Regions from separate parts of the Amorphus sp. 3PC139-8 genome, predicted to be linked through region 2. Evidence: predicted binding sites of a transcription regulator. Region 2 holds the regulator's gene; the other holds the start of a gene.
The links. Region 2 encodes LexA, which represses DNA repair genes until DNA is damaged. Its sites were predicted from a motif close to TGTTCNNNNTGTGTTCNG; they were not measured.

Region 1 (3,617 bases), on a different contig from region 2:
GGTCGTCAAGGAAGAGCGCGGCACCAAGGGCGCGGCGCTGACCACCTATCTCTCGCTCGCAGGCCGCTACTCCGTCCTGATGCCGAACACCGCCCGCGGCGGCGGCATTTCGCGCAAGATCACCACGCCTCAAGACCGCAAGCGGCTGAAGGAGATCGTCAGCGATCTCGACGTGCCGGAAGGTATGGGCGTGATCCTGCGCACCGCCGGCGCAAGCCGCACCAAGGCGGAGATCCGGCGCGATTTCGAATATCTTCTGCGCATGTGGGAAAACGTGCGCGATCTGACGCTGAAATCGGTGGCGCCGACGCTCGTCTACGAGGAAGGCAGCCTGATCAAGCGGTCGATCCGCGACCTCTACAACAAGGACATCGACGAGATCCTCGTCCACGGCGAGGCCGCCTATCGCGAGGCGAAAGAGTTCATGCGCATGCTCATGCCGAGCCATGCCAAGAACGTGAAGCCCTATCGCGAGATCACGCCGATCTTCACCCGTTTCGGCGTGGAGGCGCAGCTCGATGCGATGTTCTCGCCGCAGGTGACTCTGCCGTCGGGCGGCTATATCGTGCTGAACCCGACGGAGGCCCTGGTCTCCATCGACGTGAACTCCGGCCGCGCCACGCGCGAGCACAACATCGAGGCGACCGCGCTCCAGACCAATCTGGAAGCCTCGGAGGAGATCGCCCGCCAGCTCCGGCTGCGCGACCTTGCCGGCCTGATCGTGATCGACTTCATCGACATGGAGGAGAAGCGCAACAACCGGTCGGTCGAGCGCAAGCTCAAGGAATGTCTGAAGGTCGATCGCGCTCGCATCCAGGTCGGCCGGATCTCGCACTTCGGCCTGTTGGAGATGTCGCGTCAGCGCATCCGCCAGGGCGTAGTGGAGAGCTCCACGACGCTCTGCGCCCATTGCCACGGCACCGGCATCGTGCGCTCCACCGATTCCGTGGCGCTCTATGTGCTGCGCGCGCTGGAAGATCATCTTCTGCGGACCGCGACCCATCATTTGACCGTGCGCACGCCGGTGGAGGTCGCGCTTTATATCCTGAACCAGAAGCGCCACCACCTGGCCGAGTTGGAAGCGCGCTTCGGGCTGACCGTGGCGATCGCGGCGGATGACAGCCTGGGCACCAAGCATTTGGAAATCGACAACCGCGAGCCGGTGGAGCGCGCGGAAGGCGAGGCTCCGCCCCAGGCGGTGATCGAGATCGAACCGGAGGTCCAAGAGGCTCCTGCACCGGCCCCGGCCGAACCGCAGCCGGCACAGGAGAGCGGAGACGGCAACCAGCGCCGCCGCAAGCGCCGCCGGCGCGGTCGCCGCAGCGGATCGGACGCCGAAGCCGACAGCGCACCTCAGGAGGCAACGGCCGACACCCCGCCCACCAATGCCGAGGAGACGACCGAAAGCGCGCAGGAGGAAGGCTCGGAAGAGACCGCCGAGGGCGCCGATCAGAGCGAGGCCGGGGCCGAGGACGACAACAAGCCGCGCCGCCGCCGTGGCCGTCGGGGCGGACGCCGCAATCGCCGGGAACGCGGCGAGGACGAAGCCGCGACCAGCGAGGACACCGAGGCGCAGGGCGAATCCGCACCGGCTGCCGACGCGACGGCCGCGACCGACGGCGCGCAGTCCGCGCCGGCCGAGATTGCCGACACCGAAGCGGACGGGGCCAAAGAGGCCGAGACCGAAGCCGCTTCCGCGGAGGACGAGAGGCCGGCTCCGGCCGCTGTCGCCGACGAATCCGTCGCGGAATCCGCTCAGGATGCAGTCGATGCGTCGGCGAAGGTCGAAGCGCCCGAAGCTGCTCCCAAGCCCGAGACGCCGGCGGAACCGGCGCCGAGCCTGGCCGGACCGGAGGAGAGCGAAGAGCCGGTCGAGGCCGCGTCCGATGAGGACAGCGGCACGGAGGAGACTGCGCAGGCGGCTCTGCATCCGATCCATGGCCCCACCGGTGGTGGCGAGCCCGCCGAAGCGGAGACGGGCGATGGCGCAGACGACGAGGACAAGCCTCGCGCCAAGCGCGGCTGGTGGCAGCGCCGGAGCTTCTTCTAGCCTCCAGGACGGCATTTCGAGGCGAAGCGGCGTGCGCTTCGCTTGGAAACGCCCGAATTGTTCACGTCTTGTTCTTGCCACACTTCGCCCGATCGACTACCCTGAATTGCGGTTCGGGCGAAGAGGGGTGGCAAGATGGTGTCCCACGTGACCACGGTGGCCTTTCAGGGCGTCGAGGCGGTGCCGGTCGACGTGCAGGTCCAGATCGGACCGGGGGCGGTCGCCTTCACCATCGTCGGCCTGCCGGACAAAGCCGTAGCGGAAAGTCGCGAGCGGGTGCGTTCCGCCCTGATAGCATCCGGGCTATCGCTCCCGCCCAAGCGCATCACGGTCAATCTCGCTCCCGCCGACCTGCCCAAGGAAGGCAGTCACTACGATCTGCCGATCGCCGTCGGGTTGATGGCCGCAATGGGGGTGCTGCCGGCGGACCAGGTGCTCGACTATGTGGTGCTCGGCGAGCTCTCGCTTGACGGAACCATCGCGCCCGTCGCCGGCGTCCTGCCGGCGGCAATCGGCGCCAACGCCCTCTCCAAGGGCCTGATCTGCCCGTCCGCATCCGGCCCCGAGGCGGCCTGGGCTTCCGGCGACATGGCGATCCTCGCCCCGCGCAGCCTGATCGCGCTCGCCAATCATTTCAAAGGCACACAGGTGCTATCGCGACCGGATCCGAAGATCCGCGACGAGGCCCTGCCGCAAGGGGACCTCGCCGACGTCAAGGGTCAGGAAACCGCCAAGCGCGCGCTCGAAATCGCCGCGGCCGGTGGGCACAATCTCCTGATGGTCGGCCCGCCCGGCGCCGGCAAGTCGATGCTGGCGCAACGCCTGCCCACTATCCTGCCCGCTCTGTCGCCACGGGAACTGTTGGAAGTTTCCATGGTGCAGTCGATTGCGGGGCAGCTCGCCGAAGGGCGCCTGTCGAGCCGGCGGCCGTTTCGCGCGCCGCACCATTCCGCCTCCAGCGCGGCCATGGTTGGTGGCGGAATCCGGGCGCGGCCGGGCGAGGCGTCCCTGGCCCATCTCGGCGTGCTCTTTCTCGACGAATTGCCGGAGTTCGCGCCCCAGGTGCTCGACGCCTTGCGCGAACCGCTAGAGACCGCCCGGGCCGTGATCGCGCGCGCCAACCATCGGGTCAGCTATCCCGCGCAATTCCAGCTCGTTTGCGCCATGAACCCGTGCCGATGCGGCTACTATGGTGAGCCCGGCCATCAGTGCCGGCGCGGGGACCGCTGCGCCGCAGACTATCAGGCCCGCCTCTCCGGCCCGTTCCTGGACAGGATTGATGTGCGGATCGATGTCGCCGCCGTCACGGCCGCCGATCTCGCGCTACCCGCGCCCACGGAAGGCTCGCGGGAAGTCGCCGCCCGCGTGAGTGCGGCCCGGACCCGCCAGGCCGATCGCTTCGCGGCCTTGAATGTCCCGATGCGCACCAACGCCGAATGCGGTCCGTCGCTGATTGAAGAGATCGCCACGCCGGATACGGACGGCGCCCGGCTGCTTGCGGATGCGGCCGAGGCGATGCGCTTATCGGCCCGTGGCTATCACCGGGTGTTGAAGGTCGCCCGCACGC
Region 2 (3,617 bases):
TTCCGCCCGGCGTCTGTTCTTCGAGGGGATCGGCGCCAGCGGGTTTTCCTATGGCTTGCCGAAGCCCGCGAACCTGGGATCGCCGCCGCTCGATCTTCGCGTCGTGGCGGCGGTGGCGCATGTGCGCGCGAACATCGCCGAACGGCTGCGGATGGCGCTTCCCGGCCGCAACGGCGAGCTTGCCGCCACGCTTCTGGTGGGCGACCGCGGCGGCATCCCGGAGGACACCCAGGACGCGATCCGGGCGGCAGGCCTCGGTCACATCCTGGCGATTTCCGGGCTTCATATGGCGCTGGTCGCCGGCACCATCTTCACGCTCATCCGCTTCGGCCTGGCCGCGCTGCCCTCGGTCGCGCTGACGTATCCGATCCGCAAATGGGCTGCTGCGGCGGCTCTTCTGGCCGGTTTCGTCTATCTGGTGCTGTCGGGCGGTGCGATCGCAACGCTAAGAGCCTTCGTCATGCTTGCGGTCGCCTTGGTGGCGATCCTGGCGGACAGGCCGGCGCTGACGCTGCGCTCGGTGGCCGTCGCGGCCCTGGTCGTCATGGCAATCGATCCCGCTGCGGTAATCGAGCCGGGCTTTCAGATGTCGTTTGCGGCTGTCATCGCTCTGGTCGCGGCCTATGAGTGGCTTGCCGGCCGGGAGCGCGTCCGCGATCCGCCCGCAAATTCCGGACGGATCCGGCGGATCGGCCGCTGGGGCGGACTGTGGATTGCCGGGCTGGCGCTCACCTCTCTCATCGCGGGGCTTGCGACCGGACCGATCGGGGCCTTTCACTTCCACCGGATCGCGCCGTTCGGACTTCTGGGCAATCTCCTGGCGATGCCGCTGGTGACGTTGGTCGTGATGCCGGCGGGCGTCGTCTCCGTGGCGCTCATGCCGCTTGGCCTCGATCCGATTCCGCTCACCGCGATGGGCTGGGGGCTCGACGGGGTCGTCGCGGTGGCTCACATGGTCGCGGATTTGAGCGCCGGGGCAGGGGCGGTCGGCCGGACTCCTGCTGTGGCTGTCCTCTCGATGGCAGCGGGCCTGTTGTGGCTGGCCTTGTGGACCACATCCTGGCGGTTTTTGGGAATCGGTGCGATTGCCGCCGGTCTCGCGTTCTTGCCGTTCGCTTCGCGCCCCGATGTGTTGATCGCCGATGACGGCCGCACGGTCGCCGTGCGTGGGGCGGATGGGCGTTTGCGCATCGCGGTCGCGCAAGGCGGTGCGTTCGTGGCGCGCATGTGGCTGGAAGCCGACGGCGATTCCCGCGCCGCGGACGATCCGAGCGTCAAGGCAGGCATTTTATGCGATGGGCTCGGCTGCACGCTGCCGCTGGTCCGCGGGCCGCCTGGCTCCGAGGCGGCGTCCTCCGTCAATACAGAGAGCCCGCACAGCTTGGGGATCCTGAACGGCAAGCTCGCCTTCGTGGAACGGCCGCAGGCCTTCCTGGAGGACTGCCAGCGCGCCACGATCCTGGTGACGCGACACACAGCGCCGCGCGATTGCACTGGACCACTCTTGGTGGTCGATCGGCGTAAGTTGATCGAAACCGGCGCGCTCGCGCTCAAGCGGATCGACGATCCACCCTTCTATCGCCTCACGCGCGGCCGTCCGAAGGTGCCACGCCCCTGGGATGCGCGTCCCGTGGTGCGCCGGTAGCGCTTTTGCCTTTGGCAAGCGCGCGTTGGAATCATTGCGCTCTTCTCGGAACCCCCAACGGCTCCAAGTGTTCGGTTCGAACGCGTTTCCGGATGGCGAACCGGCTTCCACTTCGCCTGGAAATGCTCTCGAACCTCTCCGCTCGGATGGACATATCCGAGCGACAAGAAACGCTCCAGATTCAATAGCTTGAGTATGTCCCGAAGGTCTTGGGCAGGGGAAGGCCGAGCACCGGTTCCGCCTTATTCGGGACATGCTCTAGTAGCTGCGAAACAGCGCCACCAGCCGGCCTTGAATCCGCACCTGGTCGGGGCCGAAGATCCGCGTCTCGTAGGCCGGGTTCGCAGCCTCCAGCGCGATCGACGCGCCCTTCCGGCGCAGCCGCTTCAAGGTCGCCTCTTCGTCATCCACCAGCGCCACGACGATGTCGCCATTATCGGCCGTGTCGGACTTCTTGATGACGACGGTGTCGCCATCCAGGATTCCGGCCTCGATCATGGAATCGCCGCGCACTTCCAACGCGAAATGCTCGCCGCCGCCCACGAGATCGGACGGCACGGTGATTTGATGGCTTTCCTGCTGGATCGCTTCGATCGGGACACCGGCGGCAATCCGGCCCATAACCGGGATCGACAGACCGTTGCCCGTGCTTTTCGGCTCGGGTGCCGGCGGTGGGGAGGCCGGTGCCTTGCCGCGCGACCCTTCGATGACGGCAGGGGAAAAGCCTTTGCTGCGTGGGGCCGCCAGCGAAGGACCAACCGATTCCGGCAGCCGGATCACTTCCAGCGCGCGTGCCCGGTTCGGTAGGCGGCGAATGAAGCCGCGCTCTTCCAGGGCCGTGATCAAACGGTGGATGCCGGACTTGGAGCGGAGGGCCAACGCCTCCTTCATTTCGTCGAACGACGGCGGGACCCCGGTTTCCTTCAACCGCTCATGAATGAACATCAAGAGCTCATGTTGCTTGCGGGTCAGCATCAGGTCGGTCCCACCCCTCGCTTGCAGCCAGCCAAGACGCGTACAAATCAGGAACGTAAGGTACGCGTTCCATATGTGTTCCGCAAGAGTTAATGTCCGGTTTCCGATGGATGGGGCGAAGCGCGAACAAGTGGCGGCGAAAGCCGGGCCTTTTGGAGATCGGCTAGTGGCACACTGTGCACCATTTTTCCCGGATGCTGTCAAAGGGTCGGCCGCGTCGGCGGTCACCGCGTAGCAGCCGGCCAGCCTAATCGTGCTGTGGCGGCATCGATTGACTGTTGTTTACTCGCGGGTATATTGCTTACGCTTAAGAAGGCGACATCGGAGCATTCCCCTTGGCCACCCTTTCGCCGCGCCAATCTCCCTGGTCCAATCGCGAGGCGCGCGAGAGGGAACGGGAGAGCAAGCGCGAGGCGGTGCTTGCGACCGCCGTTCAGTTCTTCAATCAGAAGGGTTTCCACGCGACCTCGCTGGACGACGTGGCGACGGCGCTGAACGTCACCAAGCCGACGATCTATCACTACTTTTCCAACAAGGATGAGATCCTGTTCGAGTGCGTGGGACGCGGGCTTTCGGCGCTGCGGGAGGCGGCCGACGCGGCTGCGGCCCGTGGCGGCAGCGGGATGGATCGCCTGCGCGCGCTGATGCGCGAATATGCGCTGGTGATGACCCAGGATTTCGGGATCTGCGTGACCCGGACCGCCGATGCCGAACTGGCGGAAGAAAGCCGGCTAAAATTTCGCGCCCTGAAACGGGAGATCGACGAGACCATTCGCGGCGTCGTGGAAGACGGCATGCGCGACGGCTCCATCGCGCAAGGCGACGCCCGCCTGATGACCTTCACCCTGTCGGGTTCGCTGAACTGGGTAGCGCGCTGGTACGACCCGAAGGGACCGATGTCAGCCTCGGAGATCGCAGACGGAGCGGTGTCGATGTTGGTCAACGGCCTTGCCCCGCGCGGGGAAGCGGTCTGAGCGCGGCGGGCAGGGGCCGACAG

Region 1: HNS03_RS09100 (YifB family Mg chelatase-like AAA ATPase) is a predicted target of LexA. The motif match lies at 2,109-2,126, and genes of this name have one in related genera.

What each region holds. Positions count from the first base shown of each region.
Region 1 covers NZ_JABJVY010000007.1:141,167-144,783, reverse strand. Annotated here, with positions in the region: gene HNS03_RS09105 (Rne/Rng family ribonuclease) at 1-2,050, shown strand, start outside; gene HNS03_RS09100 (YifB family Mg chelatase-like AAA ATPase) at 2,186-3,617, shown strand, end outside.
Region 2 covers NZ_JABJVY010000002.1:336,142-339,758, forward strand. Annotated here, with positions in the region: gene HNS03_RS03915 (ComEC/Rec2 family competence protein) at 1-1,645, shown strand, start outside; gene lexA (transcriptional repressor LexA) at 1,904-2,620, opposite strand; gene HNS03_RS03925 (TetR/AcrR family transcriptional regulator) at 2,956-3,594, shown strand.